Regions from separate parts of the Stenotrophomonas maltophilia group sp. P373 genome, predicted to be linked through region 2. Evidence: riboswitches for the same ligand, from Rfam matches in the RefSeq annotation. Region 2 holds a riboswitch; the other holds the start of a gene.
The links. A riboswitch is a leader RNA that binds a small molecule or an ion and turns the genes downstream of it on or off. The one in region 2 is predicted to bind thiamine pyrophosphate.
Positions count from the first base shown of each region.

Region 1: linked by a shared signal. The riboswitch ahead of thiC (phosphomethylpyrimidine synthase ThiC) and the one ahead of ACSYHF_RS00795 (TonB-dependent receptor) in region 2 are both predicted to bind thiamine pyrophosphate.

Region 1 is NZ_CM129994.1:3,591,347-3,605,926, reverse strand. Features, by position in the region: gene ACSYHF_RS16680 (ACT domain-containing protein) at 1-108, opposite strand, end outside; gene ilvG (acetolactate synthase 2 catalytic subunit) at 92-1,828, opposite strand; gene ilvC (ketol-acid reductoisomerase) at 1,868-2,842, opposite strand; gene ggt (gamma-glutamyltransferase) at 3,529-5,247, shown strand; gene ACSYHF_RS16660 (BCCT family transporter) at 5,806-7,383, opposite strand; TPP riboswitch at 7,608-7,709, shown strand; gene thiC (phosphomethylpyrimidine synthase ThiC) at 7,792-9,636, shown strand; gene ACSYHF_RS16650 (ion channel) at 9,773-10,444, shown strand; gene ACSYHF_RS16645 (winged helix-turn-helix domain-containing protein) at 10,704-13,022, shown strand; gene ACSYHF_RS16640 (helix-turn-helix transcriptional regulator) at 13,138-14,037, shown strand; gene ACSYHF_RS16635 (TonB-dependent receptor) at 14,087-14,580, shown strand, end outside.
Region 2 is NZ_CM129994.1:174,975-189,554, forward strand. Features, by position in the region: gene ACSYHF_RS00755 (L,D-transpeptidase) at 1-591, opposite strand, end outside; gene ACSYHF_RS00760 (hypothetical protein) at 750-1,022, opposite strand; gene ACSYHF_RS00765 (DUF2268 domain-containing putative Zn-dependent protease) at 1,241-2,230, opposite strand; gene ACSYHF_RS00770 (OmpO family porin) at 2,392-2,967, shown strand; gene yecR (YecR-like lipofamily protein) at 3,159-3,482, shown strand; gene ACSYHF_RS00780 (Dyp-type peroxidase) at 3,737-4,711, shown strand; gene ACSYHF_RS00785 (hypothetical protein) at 4,893-5,309, shown strand; gene pnuC (nicotinamide riboside transporter PnuC) at 5,369-5,938, opposite strand; gene ACSYHF_RS00795 (TonB-dependent receptor) at 5,947-8,136, opposite strand; TPP riboswitch at 8,207-8,302, opposite strand; gene ACSYHF_RS00800 (phosphotransferase enzyme family protein) at 8,401-9,525, opposite strand; gene ACSYHF_RS00805 (glycine zipper 2TM domain-containing protein) at 9,654-10,046, opposite strand; gene ACSYHF_RS00810 (response regulator transcription factor) at 10,482-11,120, opposite strand; gene ACSYHF_RS00815 (ATP-binding protein) at 11,196-14,580, shown strand, end outside.

The DNA of each region.
Region 1 (14,580 bases), 1.0 Mb from region 2:
CGCACCGCTGATCGCACGCGGCGCGAAGCCACGGCGCTCGGCCATGCCGATCACGCGCAACAGCGCGCCTTCGGCCGGGTGCAGCACCAGGTCAAGCCGGTAGTGCATTGGGGATCTCCTGGCGGGCATGGGCGGGGTTGCTTTCCAGCATCGTGCTGTTGGCGGTGTTCGGTGGCACCAGCGGCCATACGTTGGCGCGTGCATCGATGGCGACGTGCAGCAGTGCCGGGCCGGGTTCGGCCAGCAGCGCGGCCAGGCCACCCTCGACGTCATCCCGCGCGTCGATGCGGGTGGCGGAAATGCCGAACACCTGCGCCAGCGCCACGAAGTCCGGGTTGTCGGACAGGTCGATCTCGCTGTAGCGCTCGGCGAAGAACAGCTCCTGCCATTGCCGCACCATGCCCAGCGAACTGTTGTCCAGCAGCACGATCTTCACCGGCAGGCGGCAACGCGCGATGGTCGCCAGCTCCTGCACGTTCATCATGAAGCTGCCGTCGCCGGACACCAGCACCACGGTGCGATCGGGGCAGGCGAACTGCGCACCCATCGCTGCCGGCAGGCCGAAGCCCATGGTCCCCAGCGCGCCACTGGTCAGGTGGTTGCGCGGGTGGTTGAAGCGGCAGTGCTGCGCCACCCACATCTGGTGCTGGCCGACGTCGCAGGCGATCACCGCATCGGCCGGTGCCAGTTCGCTCAGGCGCTTCAGCAGCGCCGGGGCGTAGATGTGCTGGCCCGGTGCGTCGTAGCGCGCTGCGAAACGATCGCGATGCTGTGCACAGCGCTTGCGCCATGCGTCCTGGTGGGCCTTGGGGGAGGGGAAGGCCGCACGCAGGGCGCGGATGGCATGGCCGACATTGCCAGGCACAGCGACGTCGGCGCTGCGCAGCTTGGAGATCTCATATGCGTCCGCATCGATGTGAACGACGCGGGCGAACGGTGCGAACTCGGCCAGCTTGCCGGTGGCACGGTCGTCGAAGCGTGCGCCCAGCACCAGCAGCAGGTCGCTTTCCTGCACCGCCATGTTGGCCGCGCGGGTCCCGTGCATGCCCAGCATGCCCAGCGACTGCGGATGGCTGGCCGGCAGTGCGCCCAGGCCGCGCAGCGTCATCACGGTGGGGATGGCACTGGCCTCCACCAAATCGCGCAGGTCCTGCACCGCATCACCCAGCGCGATGCCACCGCCGGCGTAGACCACCGGCTTCTCGGCCGCGGCCAGCGCGGCAATGGCTTCGGCAATGGCGGCCTCGGCCGGCGCCGGCGGTGGTTCGACGCTGCTGGGCGCATGGGCCGGCAGATGGCTGGCGTCGGCCAGTTGCACGTCCTTGGGCAGGTCGATCAGCACCGGGCCGGGGCGACCTTCGCGGGCGATCCGGAACGCATCGGCCACCACGCGCGGCAGGTCATCGACGCTGCGCACCAGCCAGCTGTGCTTGACGATCGGCATCGTCAGGCCGAACACATCCAGTTCCTGGAAGGCGTCGGTGCCCAGCAGCGGCGTGCCGACCTGGCCGGTGATGCAGACCATCGGTACCGAGTCCAGCATCGCATCGGCGATGCCGGTGACCAGGTTCGACGCGCCCGGCCCGGAGGTGGCCACGCAGACGCCCACCTGGTTGCTGGCGCGGGCGAAACCATTGGCGGCCAGGGCGGCACCCTGCTCGTGGCGCACCAGGATGTGCTTCAGCGACGAGTCCACCAGCGCGTCGTAGAACGGCATGATGGTGCCACCGGGATAGCCGAACAGCGTGCGGACGCCTTCGGCCTCCAGCGCCTGGGTCAGCCAGCGCGCGCCGTTGGGCGGCGCGCTGCGGTGTGTGGAAGAGTTCATGGGGGAACCTTGCAAAGCGGGTGGGGGAGGGCCGCGCGGTTACGCGGCCTGTCCTTGCAACCAGACCATCTTGGCGCGCAGTTCCTTGCCCACCTTTTCGATCGGGTGCTCCAGGTCGGCCTGCTTGAACCTGTTGTAGTTCGGCAGGCCCGCTTCGTACTCGGCCACCCAGTTCTTGGTGAAGGTGCCGTCCTGGATGTCCTTCAGTACTTCCTTCATGCGTGCCTTGGTGCCAGCGTCGATCACGCGCGGGCCGCTGACGTAGTCGCCGTACTGCGCGGTCTCGGAGATGAATTCCAGCATGCGCGAGATGCCGCCTTCGTAGAACAGGTCGACGATCAGCTTCAGCTCGTGCAGTACTTCGTAGTAGGCGATCTCCGGCTGGTAGCCAGCTTCCACCAGGGTCTCGAAACCGGCCTGCACCAGCGCCGACGCACCACCACACAGCACCGCCTGCTCGCCGAACAGATCGGTCTCGGTCTCTTCCTTGAAGGTGGTCTGGATCAGGTTGGCGCGGGCACCGCCGAGGCCGGCCGCATAGGCCTGGGCATGCTGCGCGGCCTTGCCGCTGACGTCCTGGTAGACCGCCCAGATGCACGGCACGCCACGGCCGATCTCGTACTCACGGCGCACCAGCGCACCCGGGCCCTTCGGCGCGACCAGCACCACGTCCAGATCGGCGCGCGGCTCGATCATGCCGTAGTGCACGTTCAGTCCGTGGGCGAACAGCAGGCACGCCCCCTGCTTCATGTTCGGCGCCAGCACATCGTTGTAGAGCTTCTTCTGCACCATGTCGGGGGTCAGCACGGCGACCAGATCGGCGTCCTTCACCGCATCGGCGGGCGCGACCACGGTGAATCCATCGGCCTGGGCCTTGGCTTCGGTCGGACCGCCCGGACGCAGGCCTACCACCACGTCGAAGCCGGATTCGCGCAGGTTCAGTGCGTGGGCGCGGCCCTGGCTGCCGTAGCCGATGACGGCGATCTTGGTCTGGGGCAGGTCGTTGGTGCTCATGGGGGAGGTTCCTTGCGGTGGGAAGAAAAAAGAACGGCCGGTCGTCGAGGTGACGTGCCGGCCGGTCAGGGGAAAGCGGTGGAGGGGGCGCCGCGCATCGCACAGGCACAGCCACCACGAGGCGTGGTGCTGCAGGTCCGGGTTGTGCGATGAGCGTTGGTCATGGTGGTTGCGTCTGAAACCAGGTTCTGAAATGAAAAAACCCGCACCGGGGCGGGTGCGGGTTTTTGAAGAGTTCCGGTGTGTCTGTTGCTTACACGCTGGCTCGTCCCGCACCTGTGGGTTGGGTAATAAGTACGAGCACAAGAATCGAACGCAGCGAGGCGGCGCCGATGGCGGCGGCTTCGATGTGGGTTCGCGGTGGCGTGTTGTGATGCAACATGCGATCGAGAGAAACACAGGCGTTTTGGCGGTGTCAACCCTCACGACAGTTTTTTTATCGGTTTCCAGTGAGTCCAGCGAAATCGCTTGCGCCGCAAGGATGGTTGCCACTGAAAGTGTTTCAGTGAACCCGAATTCACTCCTTTCAACACGCTTTTTGCGCGGATTCCGGGTCGCTGTTCGCCATGCTGGGGCGGACCTTGGTCGGCACCCACCGAAAGGCCATCGCCCATGACCTCTGCCCGATACCGCATGAAGGCCGCAGCGGCGAAGATCGCGGAACCACCTTCCACCGGAACCCGACCGTGTCCCGACGCCTTGCCCGCTCCCTGCTCGCCGCCGCCGTGCTGGCTGCCGTGCCTGCACTGTCCATCGCCGCCGACCGCATCACCGGCCACACCTTCGCCACCCGTTCGGAGGTGATCGCCCCGCATGCGATGGCGGCTACCTCGCAGCCGCTGGCCACCCAGATCGCGCTGGACGTGATGAAGGGCGGTGGCTCGGCGGTCGACGCGGCGATCGCGGCCAATGCCGCGCTCGGCTTGATGGAGCCGACCGGCAACGGCATCGGTGGCGACCTGTTCGCCATCGTCTGGGACCCAAAGACGCAGAAGCTCTACGGCTACAACGGCTCGGGCCGCTCGCCGAAGTCGCTCACCCTGGCCGAGTTCCAGCGTCGTGGCCTGAAGGACATCCCGGCCACCGGCCCGTTGCCGGTGTCGGTGCCCGGTGCGGTCGACGGCTGGTTCGCCCTGCACGACCGTTTCGGTCGCAAGCCGATGGCCGATAACCTGGCGCCGGCCATCCGCTACGCCCGCGAGGGCCACCCGGTGGCCGAGGTGATCGCCTACTACTGGGACCGTTCGGTGCCCAAGCTGTCGCAGTACCCGGGCTTCAAGGAGCAGTTCACGATCAACGGCCACGCCCCGCGCAAGGGCGAGATGTGGAAGAACCCGAACCTGGCCAGCACCCTGCAGAAGATCGCCGACGGCGGGCGCGACGCCTTCTACAAGGGCGAGATCGCGCGCACCATCGGTGACTACTTCAAGGCCAACGGTGGCTACCTGAGCTACCAGGACATGGCCGACCACCACGGTGAATGGGTCGAGCCGGTCAGCAGCAACTACCGTGGCTACGATGTCTGGGAGCTGCCACCCAACAGCCAGGGCATCGCTGCGCTTCAGATCCTCAACGTGCTGGAAGGCTACGATTTCTCGAAGATCCCGTTCGGCTCACCCGAGCATGTGCACCTGTTCGTTGAGGCGAAGAAGCTGGCCTTCGCCGACCGTGCGCGCTTCTACGCCGACATGGCATTCCAGCCGGCGCCGGTGCAGAAGCTGATCTCCAAGGAGTACGCCGCGCAGCGCCGCGCGCTGATCTCGATGGACAAGGCCTTGAAGGAAGTGCAGCCGGGCACACCGAAGCAGCTGGAGGAAGGCGACACGATCTACATGACGGTGGCCGACGCCGACGGCATGATGGTCTCGTTGATCCAGTCCAATTACCGCGGCATGGGCAGCGGCATGGCGCCGCCGGGGTTGGGCTTCATCCTGCAGGACCGCGGCGAGATGTTCGTGCTGCAGAAGAACCATCCCAACGGATACGCACCGGGCAAGCGCCCCTTCCAGACGATCATTCCGGCGTTCATCACCAAGGGGGGCAAGCCGTATGCCAGCTTCGGCGTGATGGGCGGCGCGATGCAACCGCAGGGCCATGCGCAGATCGTGATGAACCTGGTGGACTTCGGCATGAACCTGCAGGAAGCCGGTGACGCACCGCGCATCCAGCATGAGGGTTCCACCGAGCCGACCGGCCAGGCCACGGCGATGACCGACGGTGGCGAAGTGAATCTGGAAACCGGCTTCCCGTACGAGACCGTGCGCGCGCTGATGCGCAAGGGGCATCGCATCGTGTTCGCCGACGGCCCGTATGGTGGCTATCAGGCGATCATGCGCGATCCCGAGACCGGGGTGTACTACGGTGCTTCGGAGAGCCGCAAGGATGGGCAGGCGGCGGGGTATTGAGGTTTCCCGGCCACCGGGCTGAGCCCCCTCGCGGCTGAGCGCTGGAGCAGGTTCATGCGCTGGGGCGTGCGGGTGGGAGTGTCGGGGGACGCCGTAAATACGTCCTTGTAGGCTTAGCCGCGCCATCCATGGCGCGGATACCCCCGCCACTCCCACCCGCACGCCCCCCGAAAATTTCCTTGCGCGTCAGCCACGGAAGAGAAGGAAGAAGATCAAGAGCAAAGGCAACAGCGACAGCCGCGCGCTGTGGGTTGGGGTCGGATCCGTTTTCCGAAGGAAAACGGATCCGACCCCTTCTTGTTTTCCGATACACCTGATCCACGCATGGCGTGGATCTACTGCCGTCACTGGGAGATCGTCGGAGGCGGGGAGGGGGCAGATGGCGGGACCGTCCACGGCATGGATGCCGTGGCCGAGCCTACAGGGACGTACTTGCGGCGTGTCCCGCCATCTGCCCCCTCCCCGCCAAGCAAGCAGAAGCCCAGAGCCGCCTTGGCTTCTGCACTTGCACTTGCCCTTGCTTGAAAAAGCGGTGCAGCCGCAGGGTGCAAAACACCCTCAATCCTGATCGTGCGCGCGTGCGGCCTCGGCCTGCGTCTCCTCCTGCGCCGCCATCTCGCGTGCAATCCACGCATCGATCATGTGCCGCTGGCGCTGCGCCTGCCGCCGCTCCCGGGTGTATTCCTGGTCCAGCACCCGGTACAGGGACACCATCACAAGAAGCATCAGCAGCGCGAACGGCAGCGCAGCGATGGTGATCATGCCCTGCAGCGCCTCCAGTCCCCCTGCCAACAGCAAGGAACCCGCCACGAGCGCAATGCCGACACCCCACGCCACTTTGTGCTTGCGCAATGGCTCGCCCGCGTCGTCCGTGGACATGCTGGCCAGCACAAGTACCGCAGAATCAGCCGAGGTCACGAAGAAGATCATCAGTAGCACCAGCGCAATGCACGACAGCAGCAACGGCAGCGGCATGCTGTCGAACATGGTGAACAGCACCGTTTCATAGCCGTTGCCCAGTGCCTGCAGCAGGTCGGCCTGGCCGAAGATCTGCATCCAGATCGCGGTGCCACCGAACACCGAGAACCAGAAGAAGCCCAGCAGCGTCGGTGCCAGCACCACGCCGATCACGAACTCGCGCACGCTGCGCCCGCGCGAGATGCGCGCGATGAACGAACCCACGAACGGTGCCCAGGAGATCCACCAGGCCCAGTAGAAGATCGTCCAGTCCGCGACCCAGGTGCTGGACGAGAACGGTGACATGCGCAGGCTCATCGTCACCAGCTGATTGAGATAGGAGCCCAACGTCGTCGTGAAGGTGTTGAAGATCGCGCCAGTCGGGCCGAGTACCAGCACCAGCGCGAGCAGCAGTGCAGCCAATGCAAGGTTGAAGTTGGACAGCCATTTCATGCCGCGGCCGACGCCGCTGAGCGTGGACGCCATGTACAGTACGAAAGCCACTGCGATGATGGTCAGCTGCAGCGGCACGCCCGCCTGCACGCCGAACACGCGTTCCACGCCGGCCGCGATCTGTACCGTGCCGAAGCCCAGTGCTGTAGCCACGCCAACCGCGGTGGCGACGACCGCGGAGATGTTGACCATATGCCCGATCCAGCCACGATGGTGACGGCCGATGATCGGTTGCAACATATCGCTGATCTGGCCACGGCCGTTGCGGTTGAACTGGAACCAGGCCATTGCCAGCCCGATCAGCGCGTAGATCGCCCACGGGTGCAGGCCCCAATGGAAGAACGCATAGCGCATGGCGGCGCGCGCGGCGTCCATGCTTTCGGGCGCCAGCCCCTCCGGTGGCTTGCTGAAGTGCGAAATGGGCTCGGCGGCGCCCCAGAACACCAGGCCGATGCCCATGCCGGCGGCGAACAGCATCGACATCCAGCTGGCCCGCGAGAACTCCGGCTCGGCGTCTTCGCCACCGATGCGCAGGTTGCCGAAGCGTCCGAAGGCCAGGTACATCAGGAACACCAGGGCCAGGAACACCACCAGCAGATACAGCCAGCCGATACCGCGGATGAGTTCGCCGAGGATGCTCTGCACCACGGTATTGAAGGGGCCAGGTGCAATACCGGCAAGCAGCACCAGCAGCAGAACCAGTGCGATGGAAACGCGAAACACCATGAAGGAGCTTCTCCGATCAAGGGATTGAGGGGAGCGAGCAGAGCTTGCAGCGAAGGGCCGGCGGCATGCAGCGCGAACCGGGCAGGGGCCGCGTCGGCGGCGAAGGAAGCATCGGTCGCGGGAGCGCGACGGACGTGCACGTTACTGAACGCGACGTCATGGTTCTGTTAACGAATAGCGATTGGGGTCAGATCCGGAAGCGGCCGGTCTATGCTCTAATGCACGCCAAGAAGCGGGGGTACCGAGGCCACGTGGCCACGGTTGAGACAGTCCCTTGGAACCTGATCCGGCTCATACCGGCGTAGGGAAGCTTTGCAATGCAGCCGTGCCCGGACTCCGCCCAAGGACCGTCCGGGCGCGGTCGCAGTGCGCCGCCGCTTCGTCCCTGACCTTCCTGGACGATGCCCGATGAACGCACAGCTCTCCGCCCTGCAGCAACAGGCCCAGCAACTCTCCGAATCCGTGACCCGGCCCATTCCCGGCTCGCGCAAGATCCACGTGCCCGGTTCGCGCCCGGATCTGCAGGTGCCGATGCGGGAGATCGCGTTGACCCGCACCCCGACGCTGTTCGGCGGCGAAGAGAATGCACCGGTCACGGTCTACGACACGTCCGGCCCCTACACCGATCCGGACGCGCGTATCGATCTGTCCGCCGGGCTGCCGGCACTGCGTCGCGGCTGGGTGGAGGAACGTGGCGATACCGAGCAGCTCGAAGGCCTGAGTTCGTCGTTCGGGCGTGATCGCGAGCACGACCCGAAGCTCGCTGCCGTGCGCTTCCCCGCCCGCAGCCTGCCGCGCCGTGCACGGGCAGGCGCGAACGTCACCCAGATGCACTATGCGCGGCGCGGCGTCATCACGCCGGAAATGGAATTCGTTGCCATCCGCGAGAACCAGCGGCTGGAGACGATCCGCGATGCGGGCCTGCTGCAGCAGCACCCGGGCGAGGCGTTCGGCGCCTCGATCCAGAAGATCATCACTCCGGAGTTCGTGCGGGATGAAATCGCGCGCGGCCGCGCGGTGCTGCCCAACAACATCAACCATCCGGAAAGCGAGCCGATGATCATCGGCCGCAACTTCCTGACCAAGATCAATGCCAACATCGGCAACAGCGCCGTTTCCTCGGGAATCGCCGAGGAGGTAGAGAAACTGGTGTGGGCGATCCGCTGGGGCGGTGACACCGTGATGGACCTGTCCACCGGCAAGCACATCCATGAAACCCGCGAGTGGATCATCCGCAACTCGCCGGTGGCGATCGGTACGGTGCCGATCTACCAGGCGCTGGAGAAGGTTGATGGCCGCGCCGAAGCACTGACCTGGGAGATCTTCCGCGACACGCTGATCGAGCAGGCCGAGCAGGGCGTGGACTACTTCACCATCCACGCCGGCGTACTGCTGCGCTACGTGCCGCTCACCGCCAAGCGGGTGACCGGCATCGTCAGCCGCGGGGGCTCGATCATGGCCAAGTGGTGCCTGGCGCATCACAAGGAGAATTTCCTCTACACGCATTTCGAAGAGATCTGCGAAATCATGAAGGCCTACGACGTGACCTTCTCGCTGGGTGACGGCCTGCGCCCGGGCTGCATCGCCGATGCCAACGACGCCGCGCAGTTCGGTGAGCTGGAAACGCTGGGCGAGCTGACGAAGACTGCCTGGAAGCATGATGTGCAGACCATGATCGAGGGCCCCGGCCACGTGCCGATGCAGCTGATCAAGGAGAACATGGACAAGCAACTGCGTGAGTGCGGCGAGGCGCCGTTCTATACGCTGGGGCCGTTGACCACCGATATCGCACCGGGCTACGACCACATCACCAGCGCGATCGGCGCGGCGATGATCGGATGGTTCGGCACGGCCATGCTCTGTTACGTGACGCCGAAGGAGCATCTCGGCCTGCCCAATCGCCAGGACGTGCGCGACGGCATCATGGCCTATCGCATTGCCGCGCATGCAGCCGACCTGGCCAAGGGCCATCCGGGGGCGCAGGTTCGCGACAACGCATTGAGCAAGGCGCGCTTCGAGTTCCGCTGGGAAGACCAGTTCCACCTTGGCCTGGATCCGGAGAAGGCCAAGGAGTTCCATGACGAGACGCTGCCGAAAGATGCGCACAAGCTGGCCCACTTCTGCTCGATGTGCGGCCCGCACTTCTGTTCGATGAAGATCACCCAGGATGTGCGTGACTACGCCGAAGCCGGCATGAAGGAGAAGTCGGAGGAGTTCCGCGCGGCTGGCGCAGAGGTCTACCACCAGGGATGACGAGCAGCCGGGTGCCGGCCGCTGGCCGGCGGCCGGTTGTGCAGGGGCCGGGAGGAGTGCTGGCCAGCGGCCGGCACCACCGCTCATCACGCCGCTCCCCGCTATGCTCCGCGCATCACCCTGGGGGAAGGACACCATGCCCGTTGCCATGACCACCCGTTGGCTGGCCATTGCCCGCCGTCATCCTTCGGCCTGGCTGCTGGGTGCCCAGTTGATCGCGGTGCTGCTGTACCCCGCGCTGGATGACACCGCTGCCGGCCGCGCGGCGCTGGGCATGTTCGGCATGGCGGTACTGGGCCTGGCGCTGTGGGTGGTCCAGCGCAGCCCACTGGGCACCTGGCTGGCACTGCTGCTGGCCATCCCGTCGGTGGTGTTCTCGCTGGCTGGCGCATTGCTCGACCGCAGCGCACTGCTGACCACCGCACAGTTGCTGGAGAGCCTGCTGTACTTCTATACGGCCGGCGCGCTGATTGCCTACATGCTCCAGGACCACAAGGTCACCCGCGACGAACTGTTCGCCGCAGGCGCGACATTCACCTTGCTTGCATGGGCATTTGCGTTCGCATTCGCGGTATGCCAGCAGTGGTACTCGGGCAGCTTCCAGGGCACCGGCGGAGGCTCGCAGCGCAGTTGGATGGAGCTGCTTTATCTCAGCTTCAGCTTGCTGTCTGGCGTCGGCTTGAGTGACGTTGTGCCGTTGCATCCACAGGCACGCGCACTGGTCATGCTGGAGCAGTTTTCCGGCGTGATGTACGTGGCTTTGGTGGTTTCGCGGCTGGTCGGATTGACCATGTTGCGGCGCATGTGAAAATGAACGCCAGATAAAAATTTCGCGCCCGAAAGGGCGCGAATGATGTCGCAAATTATGTGAATTCGTCGGCGAGAGAGAGCCTGATGTCGACCACGCGATAGGCGAGGTAACTTGCATAGGCTAGTATTCGCGCGCTCGATTGTTTTTGCGGTATGCGCCGATGCTTTGTGCGGAGTCTGGCTTTTCGCTGTTCCCAGGACGGGGCGGTATCGAAGGCAAACACTGCCCGGGACCTGTCTCTACTGTGTAGCAGAAAATGAACAGCAGCGAAATCCAGTTCCCGGTATCCGATCGGATCCGGATAGGAGAGTGCACCGTCACTCTGTCCTCGCGCGAAGTCGAGGTCGTCGGCGCGCGTCGCCCGCGCCGGCTGACGCCGAAGGCGCTGGGCGTGCTGCGCGTGCTGCTGCGGCAGCCGGGTCGCGTTGTCACCCGCGACGAGTTGTTCGCCGAGGTATGGCCGGACACGCTGCCGACCAACGATGTGCTGACCCAGGCCGTCACCCAGCTGCGCAAGGCGTTCAGCAACGACGACGACAACGGCCAGGCCTACATCGAAACCATCGCCAAGACAGGCTATCGGCTTCTGGTCCCGGTGCAGGTGCTGGACGATGCCGAGCCCGTGGCCGCAGGCGTCCCCGACGACGAAGGCATGGCCGCGCAGCCGGTGACCACTGCTGCGTTGCCTGCGCATCCACAGGCAGCGCGCCGCCGCTGGCGCCATATCCGTCGGCGCGTGCTGCTGGTGCTGGGCGTGTTGATGCTGGCCACGCTGCTGGTGTTGACCACGCTGCTGCTGCGTCGTGCACCGGCCGGCAGCTCGCCGGTGGAGGCTGCCGTGGAGAACGGTACGCGGGTGATCGGCAGCCCGCAGCGACCGTATCGGTTGATCACCGCAACCAGCGGCTTCGAAACCTATCCCACGCTGTCACCGGACGGTTCGCTGGTGGCCTATGAGGGCGCCAACGAGGATGGCAACGGCGGTGGCGCGATCAAGCTGCAGACCTCCGGCAACGCACCGGCGCGCCAGTTGCTGGCGCCACCGGCCGGTGCCGTCGATCGCTTCCCGAACTGGTCGCCGGATGGTCGCGAAATCGCCTTCGCGCGGTTCTCCGCCGACGGCGGCTGCCAGGTACTGATCGCCAGCGCCACCGGTGGCGCACTGCGCCAGGCCACACGCTGCGATGGCACGGAGCTGCTCAGTTTCGACTGGACGCCAGATGGGCGTGGCCTGGTGTTCGGCAGCATGGTCGGTCGCTACGCGCACCGTGGCATCCGCGTGCTGGACCTGGCCAGTGGCCAGTGGCGCGCGCTGGCCTACAGCGTCGATGAAGATGACTTCGACTACGCACCGCGGTATTCGCCCGATGGGCAATGGCTGGTGTTCGTGCGCAACCCGCAGCTGGGTGATCTGTGGCGGGTGCCCGCTGCGGGCGGCACGCCGGAGCAGTTGACCAACGAAGCGGCAGAGCTGCGCGGCTGGGCCTGGCTGGACGATGGCCGCACCATCGTCTTCGGTCGCCGCGTCGACAGCGAGGCGCGGCTCTATTACCTGGACGTCGAGCGGCACACGTTGCGCGATGCCGGCCTGGATGATGCGCAGTGGCCAGCGGTGTCGCGACGCGGTGGCATGCTGGCGTTCGTCCACCGGCGCGCGCAGTTCGGCGTGTTCAAGGTGCCGATGCAGGGCAGCGGCACGCCCGAGCGACTGTTCGCCTCCAGTGGCCGCGATGGGCAGCCGATGGCAGCGCCTGATGGCCGCCAGCTGGTCTTCACCTCCGATCGTTCCGGCAGCTTCGCCCTGTGGTGGGCGGACATGCAGCGACCGGATTCGCTGCGTCCCATCGAAGGGCTGCGGCCGGAAGCGCGGCAGGCGCCTGACTGGTCGGCCGACAGCCGGCAGTTGCTCGTGGTTGGCCGCGATGCGCATGGGCGCACGGTGCTCTATGAAATCGCGCCACGCGATGAACGCCTGCAACCCTTGCCGGTTCCTGCCGAACAGCCGTTGCAGGCACTGTATGGCGCCTCGCCGCAGCAGCTGTTTGTGGTCGAGCGCGATGCCGACCAGCGCACGCGGTTGAGCCTGTTCGATCGCAGCGTCCAGCCCTGGCGCCGATTGGCCAGCATCGATGGGGTGTCGCAGGCGCGCTTTGACCGGAGCAGTGGCCGCGTGTTGTTCACCCGCTTGGCCGCCGGTGGCCTGTGGTCGGCGGATGCCGCGTTGTCCCCGGCCAGCGTGCAGCAGATCAGCGATGACCGGCCCAGCCGCTGGCGATACCGGGCCTGGACCGTGACCGGCAACAGCGGCATCGGCTACCTCGGTACCTCGACCACGTGTGGCACCACCTTCGTGCGCATCCAGCCCGGCCGCGAGGAGCCGGAACGTTGCCTGGACGCAGAACGGCTCAGCGCCGGCAACGGGCTCAGTGCCAGCGCCGACGGAAAGGACCTGTTCGTGGCGATGGCGGTCAGCGATGGCGCTGACATCGGCGTGATGCGGTTGCCCGAACGCCCGCCTGCACTGTTCCCCGCATTCTCCAAGTTGTTGTTGTTCAAGGGAAATGGGCCTTCGTAATTTCTTCGTCGGGATCTCGTCGCGAATTCGTGGCGATCTCGTCGGACCTTCCTGACGCAGTGCCGCCTGATTTGGCAAAACGGAGTCCTGTACTAGGCAAATCCGTGGTGCCCCCATGCGTCAACTCTCGCTGGCCGATCGCGGCCAAACTGTTTCCCTGGACCGGTCGCTCGACGACGTCGCACCGACCTGCCTGGGCGTGGCCCGGCTGGGCAGCCTGCAGACCGCCGGCTCCAGCTTCACTGTCTGGATGCAGGTGCGTGGCAGCTCGTGGGTCGAGGCCAAGGAAGGGCGCTTCCGCCTGCGCCAGGGCGAGTGGATCGCGTTCGAGAAGGAATCGCGGCCGCTGGTGCAGGCCGGTCGCAACGGGTTGTGCGTTGGCCTGAACCTGAACATCGAAGCGCTTCGCGTGCTGACCGAGATGGCCGACTGCGGCCTGTATGCAGGTCGTGGCCGGATGAACCGCACTGATGCGCGCGTGGCGCTGCGCCTGTGGCGCGACGCGCTGGCCAGCGGCCAGCCGGCACAGGCCCTGCGCCCGCTGCTGCTGCACCTCGCGGGCCTGCAGCGCGGCCTGGCCGACAACGTGCAGCGCTGCCCTGGCCGCTCGCGCAGCCGCAAGCGCCAGGTGTTCGGCCGCATGCAGCGCGCGCGCCTCTATCTGGAAGGCAACAGCCACCGGGTGGTGCGAATCGGCGAACTGGCCGAGCTGACCAACTTCTCCAGCTGGTACCTGTCCAAGACCTTCCAGAGCCTGTACGAGGAAAGCCCGCAGTCGCTTTCGGCACGACTGCGCCTCGAACGCGCCGCTGATCTGCTGCGCGACACCGACATGATGGTGGGCGAGGTCGCTGCCGCCAGCGGTTTCGACAACTGCTGCAGCTTCGCGCGTGCGTTCCGCGCCCGCTACGGCCAGTCCGCATCGCGCTTCAGGGAGAACGGCGGCTTGCTCCCGCCACAATCCGCAAAGTCTCCGGTTGGTTCGCGCAAATACAGCGCTGCAACGCAATCGTAACGTGCTGGGGTGTTTTAACACGCTGCTAACACGTACCTTGGAGAGATTGATGAACGTTCGTAATCCCGCAGTGCGGTTCGGCTTGCTGCCGGCCGGCATTGCGCTGGCGCTGGCGCCGGCCTTTGCTTCGGCGCAGGAAGCAAAGGGCACCACCGACCTGGACCGCATTTCGGTCACCGGCTCGCGCATCCGCGGCGCCTCGGTGGAAACCCAGCAGCCGATCCTGACGATGACCCGCGAATCCCTGGAAAAGCAGGGCTTCTCGAGCGTCGCCGACGTGCTGAACAACCTGACCTCGGCCGGCTCCCCGGCCATCTCGCGTTCGGAGTCGCTGGCTTCGGGCGAGAACGTGGGCGGCTACTACGTCGACATCCGCAACCTGGGCGCCCAGCGCACCCTGGTGCTGATGAACGGCAAGCGTCTGGGCGCAACCACTGCGGGCTACCAGGATCTGAGCCAGATCCCGATGTCTGCCGTTGAGCGCATCGAAATCCTGAAGGACGGCGCCTCGTCGATCTACGGTTCCGACGCCATCGCCGGCGT
Region 2 (14,580 bases):
GTCCGGCAGGATGTAGAACACGCCGCCCTTCTGGAACGTGGATTGCACGATCTGTTCGTAGAAGCCGGGCGAAACGTTGATGCAGCCGTGGGTGACGCGGTTGTCGTCCGGCGTCGGCGTCGCCAGTCGTTCGGCGCGCTTTTCCTTCGGGCTGCCCGGTGGCAGCGGATGCATCGACACGGCGGAATCGTAGTCAACCCACAGCACGCGCCCGGCATCGTCGGAGGGGCCATAGGCACCAATGAAGCGGCCCGCAGGCGTGGTGCGGTCGTGGCCGGGAATCGCGCTCAGGGCGAGCTTGGCGACGCCGGGTGCGGAGTGATCGCCGATGGCCGAACCGAACAGCGCCGGCGCGGCGCCGCGCAGCTTGCCGTCGCCGCCGAAGACCAGGACCTGCGCGGCGGCCTTGTCCATGATCGCGAACGGATAACCCTGATTGTCCTTGCTGGCGACCACCCAGCCGGCCAGCTCGATCACTGTTTCGGAGACGCTCTGGTCGGGCGGAAGTTCATCAACGGCGGCCGCCGGTGGTGCGGGTGCGTCCTTGTCCCTGGCGTTGGCTACGCCGCTGCATGCAACGGCCAGTGCCACGGCCAGAGTGGCGTGCAGGGCGCGGTGTGCAGGGGAGGAGGAGGTACGAATGGGACGGCTCCTGGCAATGTAGATCTGAGGTGGAAGGACGCCAGTGGCCGGCGAGGGCCACTGGTTCCCGATACACAGGTGGATCAATTCAAACAGTGAGGGAGCGATCAGCCGCGCGGCTTGCGTCCGACGGGTGCCCTTTCAAGCTGCTGCACGCGGCCTTCGATCTGGTCCAGGCGCTGGTTGGCCTGCTGTGCCGACTGGTTGGCGGACTCGGCACTCTGTGCAGCGCCCTGCACCTTTACATCGAGCTGATCGAGGCGCGAGTTGATGGTTGCGAACTCGTCCTTGTAGGTGGCACAAGCGCCAAGGCTCACGGTGGCGATGAGCGCTACAGCAAGTGCGCGGGCCGTCTTCATGTGTTGCGGGTTCAGGTTCATTGCACTCCCTCCTTCGTCTGGGGAAGCTGGAATATAGCGGCGTTTGTTCCCCGCGCTGACAAGCCCTTTCAGCTGAAGTTGGAAGACGTGGAAGGGTTGTGAAATATGTTCGTCAGCGAAGCTTAACGAGTGAGATCAGGCGAGCTGATGTGCACAGAGGCGATGGCCTTGCGGTTGCTCGAATCGCCCAATTCATCAGCCTGAAGACGGCTTCATTCCTACCGGTTTTCCACAGACCCACACGCCGGGCGCCATTCACTTGCGGCAAACAGTGCCGGCGCACTTTCCGGACGCACCGCCAGCAGCGTGGCGACGGCACCGGCTTTATCATCGGCGCGGGCAACGTAGTCAGCGGCAATGCGGTAGCCGATCCAGTAGCCAAGATCGCCGCGGCGCGTTTCGTCGCCGGCTCCGTTGTAGAGCCATTGCGTCAGATCAGTACCGGCGCTGTCCCGGGCGAACTGGCGTTCCAGGGCGCATTCGCGGCCCTGCGTCCAACGACGCAGATGCGCGTTGGCCGGTTGCCCCGAGATCAGTTCGCCCACGTACTCGGCGCCGCCTTCAAGCAACGTCTGATAGAGCAGGGTCGGCTGCGCGACATCGACGCTCGCACCGGGCTGCTGCACGTGCACGTACTCATGGGCGATCAGGTGCACGAAACGATCGCCGATGTCGGGCTGCATCCAGTCGGCGTTGCACAGCGCCTCCAGTCCGATCACCACGCCGTCGGGCGTGGTGACACCGCCGCTGTTTCCCCGACCCACCAGCACGGTGACCGGCGGAAAACGTGCGGAGGGAAGCAGCGTGCCCAACCGATCGAGTGCCTTGGCAACCCGCTCGCGGATCTCCGGCAGCGCAGTCGCACAGGTACGGGCTTTGGCAAACAGCGCAGGTTTGTGCTGGATCGCATCTGCAAGACGATCCATCGAGCCGATACGGCTGTCAGTGAAGCTGCGTAGTGCATCCGTACCCGCATGCAGATAGCCGCGCTGCAGATCGTCGGCACTTGGCTTCCCTCCGCTTGCATCCAGCACGCTGAAGAAGCGCGCGACATCGTCGGTTTGAATCACGATGCGCCCGGAAGGGCGGGTACGTTCGGCTGCGTTGGCTACCTGCAGCATCATCGGCAGGGCGAAGAGCAGCAAAGCCCGCACTGTGCGCCGGGCATGAAGCGGAAACAGCAGTGACGCGATGGATGCGTGCGGCATGAGGAGTTCCCTGAACGCCAGCCTTATTTATACACCAGTCAGTTCAATATTCAGGGTCGATTAGACCCCCTAACGGATAATTCACACCTGTCGACCGCCTCCTCTCTCTCCCCCTCCCGGGAGGCGGCCGACGAAACCAAAATAATTAAAGGTGTGTCCCGATGAACAAGAATTCGCTGCTCGCCCTGGGTCTTCTGGCTGCCCTGCCGTTCGCTGCATCGGCAACCGATGGCCTGTCGTACAACTACGTTGAAGGCGGCTACGTGAACACCGATGCCAAGGGCGGCGACGCCGATGGCTGGAAGGTGAAGGGTTCCGTGGCGGTGCACCCGAACTTCCACATCTTCGGCGACTACAGCGCGCAGGAGACCGACACGTTCAAGAACGACGTCGACCAGTGGCGCATCGGTGCCGGCTACAACTACGGCATCGCACCGAACACCGACCTGGTGGCCCGTGTCGCGTACCAGAAGTTCGACATGAAGCACGGCCTGGACTTCAACGGCTACTCGACCGAAGTCGGCGTGCGTACCGCGTTCAACCCGTACGTGGAAGGCTACGTGATGGCCGGCTACGAGGACTACGCCAAGAAGCACGGTATCAACCCGGACGGCGAGTTCTACGGCCGCGTCGGCGCCACCGCCAAGTTCAACCAGAACTGGGGCCTGAGTGGCGAAGTGAAGCTGGCCAAGGCCGGCGACCGCGAGTGGTTCGTGGGCCCGCGCTTCACCTGGTAACAAACGCCTGTCGTTAGAGCGTGTTGTGCTGGCGTGTGACTCTCTCTCTCTCCCACACGCCAACCGAAGCCCGGCCTCGCGCCGGGCTTCTTCTTTTCTGTGCATCCGGTAGAGTGCAGGGCCGCAGGGCGGTCCTGCAGAGCCTGGCGCGGCGGATTCCAGCGCAATCACGATCAAGGGACATGATGAAGATGAAGGCGATCACCGCTGTGGCAGCACTGCTGCTGCTGGGAACGACGCAGGCGCGTTCGAGCGCCGAATGGAATCTGAAAGGCGCCAACCGTTCGGAAGGCCGGGTTGTGCTGACCCTGTTGAGCAAGACGCCCGAACTGACACCAGCCAACCGGCAGGCGGCCGAACAGACCGCAACGCGCCAGTGTGCAACCTGGGGCCTTCCCGCTGCCGAACTGAACGGTGAGATCGAGCGTGCGTGCGAAGGGCGCAGCCGTTTCGGCAAGTGCAAGCGGTGGCAGTTCACCATGCCCTTGCAGTGCAGTGCCGCGGTTTCACAGTGACGTCGTGTCGTTTGCCGCAGGGCATGGGGGTGCCCCGGCGAGGTGTTCGACTGGCTGCGCGAACGCGGTCTGCCAAGCGGTCGCTGCCAGCGTATCGCCCGGAGTGGGCCGCAGCAGTTCCATGTAGCGCAGGAATGCACGGTACTGCGCGCAGGACGGAACGAGAACTGCTCCGTCGCCGGTCAGGCGGTTCCGCTATGATCCCGGCACGTCGCCATTGACGATGCACCCGCCTCAAGCCAGCAGGAACTGCCGTGAATTCCCAGCCCGCACCGATCACCGCCCTCAACCACACGCTCGACAACGAGCCGCAGCAGATCACCGCGCCGCTCACCCACTCGGCGGCGTTCCTGGTGCTGAAGGTGAAGGACGACGAGGCGTCGATCGCCAAGGCACGGGAGGTACTGGCCAGCACTGATGATCTGATCAAGAACACCGCCATCCGCGAGATCGAGCGCACTTTCACCTGCAACGTGGCCATCGGCCATCGCGTGTGGCAGCCGCTGGTGGGCTCCACGCCGCCACGCGAGCTGAAGCCGTTCCGCGAGATCAAGGGCGCGACCCACACCGCTGTGTCCACGCCCGGTGACCTGCTGTACCACATCCGCGCACGCACCATGGACCTGATCGTGGCGTTCGAGCGCAACCTGCTGATGGCCTTCGGTGATGCGGTCGAGGCGGTCGATGACGTGGCCGGCTTCCGCTACTTCGATGGCCGCGACCTGCTCGACTTCGTCGACGGCACCGCCAACCCGGAAGGACTGTCGCTGCCGGAAGCCACCATTGTTGGCGATGAAGACCCGGAGCATGCCGGCGGCAGCTACGTGGTGGTGCAGAAGTACCTGCACAACCTCGATGCCTGGCGCGCGCAGAAGACCGAGGCGCAGGAGGCGATCATCGGCCGCACCAAGCACGACAACATCGAGCTGGACGATGCGCCGGCCGATGCGCAGAAGTCGCACAAGACGCTGTGCACCATCGAAGACGCCGATGGCGAGCACGAAATCCTGCGTGACAACATGCCGTTCGCCAACCCGGGCCGTGGCGAGTACGGCACCTACTTCATCGGCTACACGCGCCGCCTGTGGGTGATCGAGAAGATGCTCGAGCGCATGTTCATCGGCAATCCCGCGCCGCTGCACGACCGCATCCTCGACTTCTCCACCGCCACCACCGGCGTGACCTTCTTCGCGCCGTCGCGCAAGGTGCTGGCTGACCTGGGCGAGTGATCGCGGCTCCCGTCCTTGCGCATGCTACGGACCGCTCTGTTCCAGTAGATCCACGCCACGCGTGGATGGTGCGCACGCTGCCCGTAGCAGCCACGCATGGCGTGGCTCTACTGTGCCGCCATCCGCCTGTCATCTACCGCGCCGACCATGTCGTGCTGGATGGGAGTGCAGGAGGCGGGCGATGACCATGACCGGAAACAGGAGCGGCGCACGCCGCAGGTGGAAGCGGCTGGCAGCGTGGTTCGGTGCGCTGGCACTGGGGAGTGCCGCAGTGTCCGCACACGAAGCCCCTGCACACTGGATGGCCTACGCCACCGCCGTGGGTGGCCAGCTGCAGCAGCGCCTGCAGCAGGAGCAGGACCCGCAGGCGCAGCGCGTGCTGGAATGGCTGCAGGCACATCCGGACACGCCCACGCCGCTGCCGGTGAGCCTGTGGATCGCGGCGGATGGCCATATCTCGAAACTGGAATTCGACAGCCTGGGTGATGCCCGGGTCGACGCCGACCTGCGCGCGACGCTGCAGGCTGCGCCGTTGCAGGCGGCCCCACCGGCCGACATGCGCCAGCCGCTGCGCCTGGGTTTGGCCCTGAGCCCGTAGATCCACGCCATGCGTGGATGGCGCGCCGATTGCCCGCAACAGCCACGCATGGCGTGGCTCTACTGCGTTGCCACCTGCGGCTCGCGTGCGGCCGCGCTCCATGCGCGCAGGCCGAACACGGCCAGGCCGAGGAAGAACACGTACAGCGCGGCGGTCACATGCAGCGACTTGAACAGGTACGCACCCACATAGACCACGTCCACGGCGATCCATACCCACCAGCAGGCGACGTGGCGGCGCGCCTGCCACCACTGGCCGACCAGGCTCAGTGCGGTCAGCATCGCGTCCAGCCACGGCAGCGCGGCATCGGTGAAGGTGTGCATGCCGGCGCCCAGCATCACGCCGCCGCACAGGCCGATGGCCAGGTCACGCAAGAGCTTGCCGCGCGCCAGCGGCACGATGCGGATGCTGCCCTCATCGGCGGCGTGCTGGCGCCAGTTGAGCCAGCCATAGACCAGGAAGCCACCGAAGGCGACCTGCAGCAGGGTGTCCGAGTACAGCTTGGCCTCGGCGAACACCAGGCCATACAGCGTGACCGACAGCAGGCCCACCGGCCATGCAGACAACCGGCGGCGGGCCATCAGCCAGACGCCGAGGATGCTGCACAGCGCGGCGCTCCACTCGAGCATCACGCTGCTCACAGCGCGAACGTCACCGACAGGCGGGCCTGTCGTGGTGCACCGGGGAACAGGTAGTAGTCACCGCCGCTGCTGCCGGTATCGCGCCAGTAGAAGCGGTTGAACACGTTGTCCACCGACAGGTTCCAGGTCACCGCACGCTCGTGCAGGCGATGCTGGAAGCGCAGGCCAGCATCGAACACCGAGTAGTCCGGTGCGCGCACGCCGCCGTCGGCACGTGCGACGTTGGCACCGGCATAGCGCCAGCCGCCGGTCACGTCCAGGCCCTGCACGAACGGTAGCGCGTAGGCCACGTGCACGCTGGCGCGTACCTTCGGCACGTTCACCAGCTGATGGCCTTCATAGGCTGGCGTGCCGGTGTCGCGCGCACGCGCCTGCAGCACGCTGGCGCTGGCCACGATCTGCAATGCATCCGTCAGCTGACCGTTGGCGGTCAGCTCCAGCCCGGTGTGGGTCTGCGTGCCTTCCTCGACGAAGGTGTAGCCCACGTCGCTGTTGTCCGGCTTGGCGTACTGGTACGGCTGCGAAATGCGGAACACGGCTGCGCCCAGCGTCAGCGCCTCGACCGGCACGTACTTCAGGCCCACTTCCAGCTGCCGCGACTGCACCGACGGCAGGAAGGTATCGGCATTGCTGGTCCAGAACGGCGCTTCCTGGCCCAGCGAAATGCCGCGCACGTAACTGGCGTAGGCGTTGAGCTGGTCGGTGGCTTTCCACACCACGGCGGTCTGTGGCAGGAAACGCGACAGGCGGCTGTGGCGTTGCGGGGTGCCGCGCTTGTCATAGGCGCGCTCACCCAGGCGGACGAAGCGGCCACCGGCCAGCCACTGCCAGTCGTCACCGAAGCTCATCCGGTCCAGCGCGAAGAACGCGGTCTGGCGGCTGTCCAGGCGTCGTGCGGATGGGCCCGGCATCTTCGGCGATGGCGCGAACACCGGCACCGGTGCCTCGTGGATGTTGCTGGTACCGACGTACTCGTTGACGCTCGGGCGCTTGTCCACGGTGCGGCGGAAGTAGTCGGCGCCGACGGTCAGCTGGTGACCGACGCTGCCGGTCTCGAAGCGGCCGCGCAGTTCGGCACGAGCCTGCTGGTTGCGGCGGGTGTCGTCCGGGCTGCGGTAGTCGTAGATGTCATAGTCGCCGTTGGGTGCGAAATAATTGCCCGGCACGCTGCCATCGGCACATTGTGCGGCGTAGTAGCAGCCGTAGGCGAAGGCGACGTTGTCATCGATCACCGAACGGCTATGGCCTACCGATACACGTGATTGCCAGGCCTCATTGAAGTCGTAGGTATGCAGCGCGGTGATGTTGGTGCTGGCGATATCCACCGGGCGCTGCCACGGCTGGTAGCCGAGCAGATGCTCGCGGTCGACACCGCGCGGCAGGTCACGCGCGCCCAGCAGCTGGTAGCCGGACACCGAGCGCTGCGAGCTGGTCTGGTAGTTGGCATCCACTTCCAGCTTGCCGCGCTCGCCGATCAGCCAGTCGGCGGCCAGCGAGTAGAAGTTGCGGCGGCCATCGGCGTGCTCGACGTAGGAATTGCTGGAATCCCATGCGGCATTCAGGCGCACGCCGAAGCGCGGGGTGATCCAGTGGCCGACATCGACGGCAACGTAGCGCGAGCCTTCCGAATCGGTGCCGAGCGTGGCGGTGCGCACTTCGGCCGGGCGCTTGCCGATGTAATTGATGATCCCGCCCGGCGCCATCACGCCTGCCGCCAGGCCGGCTTCACCCTTGAGGATCTCCACCGACTGCACGTTCTCCAGCGCCAGGCGTTGTTCGCCGGCGATGGACAGCCCGTTGAAGCGGTAGCCGGTGGCCGCGTCCAGTGCGAAGCCTCGGATGGCGATGTTCTGGTAGTAGCCCACCGGCGCGTAGGCATCACCCAGCGAGGCATCGTTGCTGGCCAGCTCGGACAGCGAACGTACCTGGCGGCGGTCGAGGTAATCGCGCTCGAGCACGTTCATCGACGCGGGCGTGTCCTTCCAGCTGCCGCCACCGAAGGCATTCACGCGCGAGGTATCGGCCTTCGGTTTGCCGGCCTGCACGCGCACCGCCGCCAGTTCAGTCGGCGAGCGCTCGGCGCCGGTGGCAGCCGCATCGGGGGACGCTTCGGCCTCGCTGGCGTGCAGCGGCAGCGCGGCGCAGAGGGCGAGGGAGAGCAGGGTGGGGCGCAGGCAGCGGTTCATTCGGTTCGTCTTCGGACAACAAGGGAGACGAAGCGACGGCGCGCAGGTGCACCGGCCCATGACGGGGGTGTGGCTGCGGCTCAAAGCTCCCTACGCCGGTGCAAACCGGATCAGGTTCCAAGGGACTCTCTCAGCCTGGCAGATCCAGGCACCCCCGCTTCAGGTGACCATTTCACTACAAATGGTACGGATTTGCGAGCGCCACCCAGGGTCAGATCCCCTTCCTGCAGAAAGGGATCTGACCCCAACGCTGCGTCAACCGGATCACGCGGCGGCGTGCAGGGCCTGCAGCAGTGCCTGCCCCGGGGCGGTATGGAACCACGCCGGATGGCCGAGCATGAAGGGCTGCCACGCCACATCGGCATTGGCGGTCGAGCCGGTGACGCCCTCGAAATACTCCACTTCGGACAGTGCGAAGTCGAAATGCACCATCGGCAGCAGGTCGGCCAGCAGGTGCACGCGTGCCGCCGACAGCGGCAGCACCTGGCGGTAGCCATCGAGCAACGCCAGCGCGATATCGATGCGCACCGCCTCCATGCCGCGCTCCAGCTCCAGCCATGCCACGGCGTTGCGCTCGATTGCGGTAGCCAGGTCGAACAGTGCACTGGTGGGCGAGGCCAGGCCGAAATCCAGCACGGTGCTGACCTGCCCGTCGCGCCACAGCAGGTTGGAGACATGCCAGTCATTGTGCGCCCACAGCCGTGGTTCGTCGCGCAGGCGCTCGGCCAGTCCCGTGTGCCAAGGCAGCACGTCACGCCGCAGCTGTGCTTCCCACGGAATGCGCGCGAGATAGCGGGCCAGGCCGGGGCGCGCGTGCAGACCTGCCTTGATTGCGGCGATCGGATCGTCGGCGCGGATCAGGTCGTCGCGCGCCACCAGCAGATGGGTGCTGCGCTGGGGCGCGTGGTAGCTGGCGGCGGCGCGGTGCAGCTGTGCGAGTGCGCGTCCGGCTTCGTGGGCCTGCGCGACATCGGTCAGCAGCGACCACGACACCGCGTCGCGGTACAGGTCATCGCCTGCGCCGACGTCGTGCAGTTCAAACGTCCAGTCACCGTGTTCGACCGCGGTGTGACCATCGGTCGCTGCCAGCACCTGCGTCACCGGCACGCCAGCAGCGTCGAGATGGGCGATGAAGCGGTGTTCTTCTTCCAGGCAGGCCGCGTTGCGCACGCTGTGGTGATGGCGCTTGATGAATACCGCGCCGCGCGTGCCATCGACGATGGCGGCAGCCGACAGCGGTCGCGGGCTGTGCCAGCGCGGTTGGCTGCCGCTGTCCAGCTGCGGATAGCACTGTCGCAACCACGCGATGTCCGCCGCGCTGATCGGTGGCCAGTCGGCAGCGACCTCGTCGTTGTTGAGGCCCTGCACGCGGTGGGAGGTAGACGTCATGCCGCAGCCCGAGAGGGGAAAGTCACATCCAAGGCTGCGCATTCAACGCCATGCGCGCGGCCAACGCAAACGGGCGGGTCATCGACCCGCCCGTTTCTGCCATCGGCAGGGTAACGCCGCCGTGCCGCTTACCAGCCGCGATGGCGACCGCGGTCGTGGTAGTAGCGGTTGTCGTAATAACGCTCGCGCTGCCAGCGGCGGTCGTCGCCACGGTTGTAGTAGCCGCTGCGGTAGTAGCCACGATCGTAACGGCGGTCGTAGCGATTGTCGTAATAGCGACGGTCGCGGCGGTCGGAGGTGGTCAGATTGCCGATTGCGCCACCGGCCACGGCACCGCCGACGGTGGCCGCAGGGTCGCCGTTGGAGAGCAGGTTGCCGGCCACGCCACCGACCACGGCGCCGACCAGGGTGCGCTTGTCCTTCCTCGACATCGCGCTGGCATCGCTGACCACGGCGACACCGGCAACCATCGCCAGAGCCATCGCCAGACCACGGAAGCTGAGTGTGGAAGTACTGAGCATGTTCGTTCTCCTGTGAGGTGCATGCCACGCTGGGCAGGGAGGGCGCGGGGCGCCCCGGCTGCCGTGATGTCCACGCTGGCGTTCCAACATTGCCGGAACATTGCCTGGTGCACCGAGCGGCTTGCGCATTCATCTAGCGGCAGGCGGCATGAAGCAAGGCTGAAAGCGGCTGCGGCCGCTCAGCTGGCGGAAAGGAAAGGGCCGCAGGGGCGGCCCCGCCCTTCTCTGCCAGGGCGTTGGCATGTCCGACGCCCATCGCCTTCTGGGCCTGCCGCGCCTGCTCCTGCGGGGTCTCCTGCTGCGGCTGCAGCACGTCAGGCGCGCTCTGCACCGAACCGCTGCGAAGCGCCAGGCTCTGCCCGCTGGCGGCCGGACATGCGCCGGTCGATTCCTTCGACCTCGCATTGTTGCCGGTGCGATTATGTGAATCGCGTCTCAGATTTTCCCGTCACGCAGATAGTCGAACAATTCGGCATCGCCCTTCAGCCCCAGCTTGAGCATCGCATCGCCTTTCTGCCGGCTGATGGTGCTGACGCTCTTGTGCAGCAGCAGCGAAATCTCCTTTACCGTCATGCCGGTGCCGAGCAAGCGCAGCACCTCCACCTCGCGCGGGGACAGCGGCTTGCCGTCGCCCTCGCGCATGCGCCAGCTGCCGGCCGCTTCCACCCGCTCGCGCAGGCTGCGGCTGATGTAGGGCTGGCCGCGGTAGACCGACTGGATGGCCTGTGGCAGTTCGTCCATCGACGAACTCTTGTCGACCAGGCCGAGCACGCCGCTGTCGAGCACCATGCGCAGGATCGCCAGGTTGCTGGAGACGCTGAGCATCAGCACCGGCAGGTCGGGATGGCGGCGGCGGATCATGCCGATCATGGCGAAGCCGTCGGCCTGCGGGCTGCCCGGCATGGAGTAGTCGGTGACCAGCAGGTCACAGGGCTGGCTGGCGAGCAGGGTCATCAGCGCCTGCGCGCTGTCGGCCTCGCCGACCACGCGGCCGACGCCGCTCGACTCGATGACGGCGCGGGTACCGATACGGACCACGGGGTGATCGTCTGCGATGATGATGCGCAAGCTCATGCTCTAGTATGGCCATCGGGCACGCCGGACCGCGACCATCGCGGTCCCTGGCAGGATTCTAGGAGATCGACGCAGATGCGTAGGTGGGCTGTTCGCGGGCTGCTCCTGCTGCTGGCGGTGCTGGCGCTGCCCGTGGCCCAGGCACAGCCGGCCCCTGGCCTGCTGCCGCTCAGCCCGTTGCAGCGCGAATACCTGGTGGCGCATCCGACCATCGTTGTCGGGCAGTATGACAGCGGCTGGCCGCCCTTCGAGTCCCTCCGTGATGGCGAGCAGGTCGGGCTGGGACCGGACTACCTGTCGCATCTTGCTCGCCAGCTCGGTGTGAAGGTCGAGGCGCGCCGCTATCCGGACTGGACATCCGTGTTGGATGCGGCATGTCGTGGCGAAATCGACGTGGTGATGAATGTCGGCCTCAGTGCCGACCGCACCCGCTGCATGGTCTATACCGCGGCCTACAGTGAGGCGCCGCTCGCACTGGTGGGCCGGCCCGATGACCTGCGTGCCTCCGACATGCCGGACCTGGATGGGCTGAGGGTGGTGATCGAACAGGACTTCCTGACCGGTCCGCAGGTGCGCGCCCGATTCCCGCGTGCCCGCCAGCTTGTCGCAAATGACACGTTGAGCGCATTGCAGATGGTCATAGACGACAAAGCGGACGTCTACATCGGCAATGCCTTCGTCGCCACCGAGCTGATTGCCAGCCGGCGCCTGCAGGGCGTGGCGCTGTTGCGGCCGAGCGACCTGCCCCCTGAACGGTTGCACTTCGGCATTCCCAACAGCAAGCAACCCCTGGCCGAAGCCCTGGACCTGGCGCTGGCCGCGACCAGCCAGGCCCAGCGCGATGCCCTCGCACAACGCTGGTTGTCACCGCCGCACTGGTCGGCATCGGCGCAGCTGGCGCTGAGCCAGGCCGAGAAGCGTGTGCTGGAGCAGCCGCTGATGATCGGTTTCGCGCCGAATGCCGCGCCCCTGTCGTTCACCGGCGAGGATGGCCGGCCCAGTGGCCTGGCCAGCGAGTACCTGCAGCGCCTGATGCAGGCCGGCGCCAACCTGAAGGTCGAGAACAGCCACGACTGGTACGAGGTGCGTGAGAAGGCCCGCCGCGGTGAACTGCAGGCGGTGATGGGCATACCCGTTGATTCGCGCTACCTGGGCCCGGACTGGGTGTTCAGCCAGCCCTTCATCAGCGTGCCGAACGTGATTGTGGTCAGGAGCGATGGCGAATCGCTGCTGGGCCTGGCCGACCTGCAGGGCAAGCGCGTGCTGCTGTCCGACCCGGAGCGCGTGCGTGGCTATGTGCAGCAACAGGCGCCGCAGGCCCGGATCATTGCTGCGCGGAGTGCCGAGCAGGCGCTGCAGCGCCTGCTTGAGGGTGAAGCCGATGCCTATGTGGGCAACCTTGCCGTGGTCGATCACCTGCTGCGCAGCCGTTTCCCGGGGCGGATGCAGGTCGCGGCTCCGGCCGGTTTCAACGACCAGCTGGCGCTGGCGGTGGATCGCCGCCATGCGGCCCTGGCCACGACCTTCGATCGCCTGCTGCTGCAGATGACCCCACGCAAGCGCGAGGCGTTGCGCAGCGCCTGGCTGGCGGTGGAGTACCGCAATGGGGTCGACTGGAGCAATCTGCTGCGGTGGGGCGTGCCCGTGCTGATGGTGCTGCTGACCGCACTGCTGGTGCATGGCGTGGGCCATTGGCGGCTGCGCCGTGAGGTGGCAGGACGCCGCCAGCTGGAGCAGCGCCTGGCCGAGGTGACCGACAACCTGCCGGCGGTGGTCTACCAGGCCCGTCGCGATGCCGATGGCACGCTGAGCTTCCCGTTCATCGCCGGCGACCTGCCTGCGTTGTTCGGTATTACCCGGCAGCAGGCCGAACAGGATGCGAGGGTGTTGCTGGAACGCGTCGAGCAGGAGGACCGCGCGCGCATCCTGCATTCCATCGAGCAGGCCGCGCACCAGTTCGCGCCGTTGATCCTGGAGTTTCGCCTGCGCAGCGACGGGGAAGGCGTGCGCTGGGTGCGCAGCCAGGCCCATCCCTACGCCGCCGAAGAAGGCGCGGTGATCTGGAGCGGGTATTGGGTGGATGTAAGCGAGGCGCGGATGCAGGCCGATGCACTGGCGGCGGCGAAGGCGGACGCCGAGCAGGCCGCTGAGGCCAAATCGCGTTTCCTGGCCACGATGAGCCACGAGATCCGTACGCCGATGAGCGGCGTGCTGGGCATGCTGGAGGTGCTGGCACACTCACCGCTGGACAGCGAGCAGCAGCGCATCCTCGGCGTGATCGAGGATTCGGCGCAGATGCTGCGGCAGATCCTCGACGACATCCTCGATTACTCGCGGCTGGAAGCGGGTGCACTGCGCCTGGAGCCGGTACCGCAACCGCTGCGGCCGCTGCTGGAAAGCGTGTGCCGGTTGATGTCGGCGCAGGCCAGTGCACGCGGGCTGGAGCTGCATGTGCAGATCGACCCTCAGCTGGCGGCAGCGCACGAAGTGGATGGCGTGCGCCTGCGCCAGATCGTGTTCAACCTGCTCAGCAATGCCATCAAGTTCACTGCGCGCGGCGAAGTGCGGCTGCAGCTGGAGGTACTGGGCCCGACCGCCGACGACGGCAGCCAGCCGCTGTGCCTGAGCGTCACCGACACCGGCATCGGAATCGCACCGGAACAGCTGCAGCACCTGTTTGCGCCGTTCACCCAGGCCGGAGCCTACATCCAGCGCGACCATGGTGGTACCGGCCTCGGCCTGAGCATCTGCCAGCGCCTGGTGCAGATGATGGGCGGCGAGCTGGAGCTGCACAGCACGCTGGGCGAGGGCACCCGCGCCGAGGTGCGGCTGGCGCTGGTGGAGGCAGGCAGGGGTGACGTTGAAGCGCTGGTTGCGGAGCAGGAGCAGGCGGCGCTGCTGCCGCCGGCGTTGCGCGAGGCACGCGTGCTGGTGATCGAGGACCACCCGACCAACCAGGCGATGATGGCGTGGCGGCTGCAGCAGCTGGGCGTACCCCATGTGCTGCTGGGCGATGGCCAGCAGGCACTGGACCGCTTGTCATCGGAGGCCTTCGACCTGGTCATTACCGACTGCCGCATGCCGGTACTCGACGGCTTCGGTTTCACCCGCCTGTTGCGCGAGCGCGAGGGCCGTACCGGCCAGCCGCGGCTGACGGTGCTGGCGCTGACCGCCAGCGTGCTGGACGACGATGCACGCCGCTGCCGCGAAGCCGGCATGGACGAGGTGCTGGCCAAGCCGCTGTCGCTGGCCACGCTGCGCACCGCGCTGCTGCGCTGGCTGCCGCAGGCACAGGGCCAGTCATTCGATGCGCCGGTGCAGGAGACTGTCGCCGACGACGCTGAAGTGCTGCCTGATCTGGCCACCCTGCAGCAGTGCTATGGCTCGCGCGCCGTGGCCGAGCAGCTGCGCGACAGCCTGTTGCAGGCCAGTGAAAGCGATCTGGCGGCGGTGCAGCGCG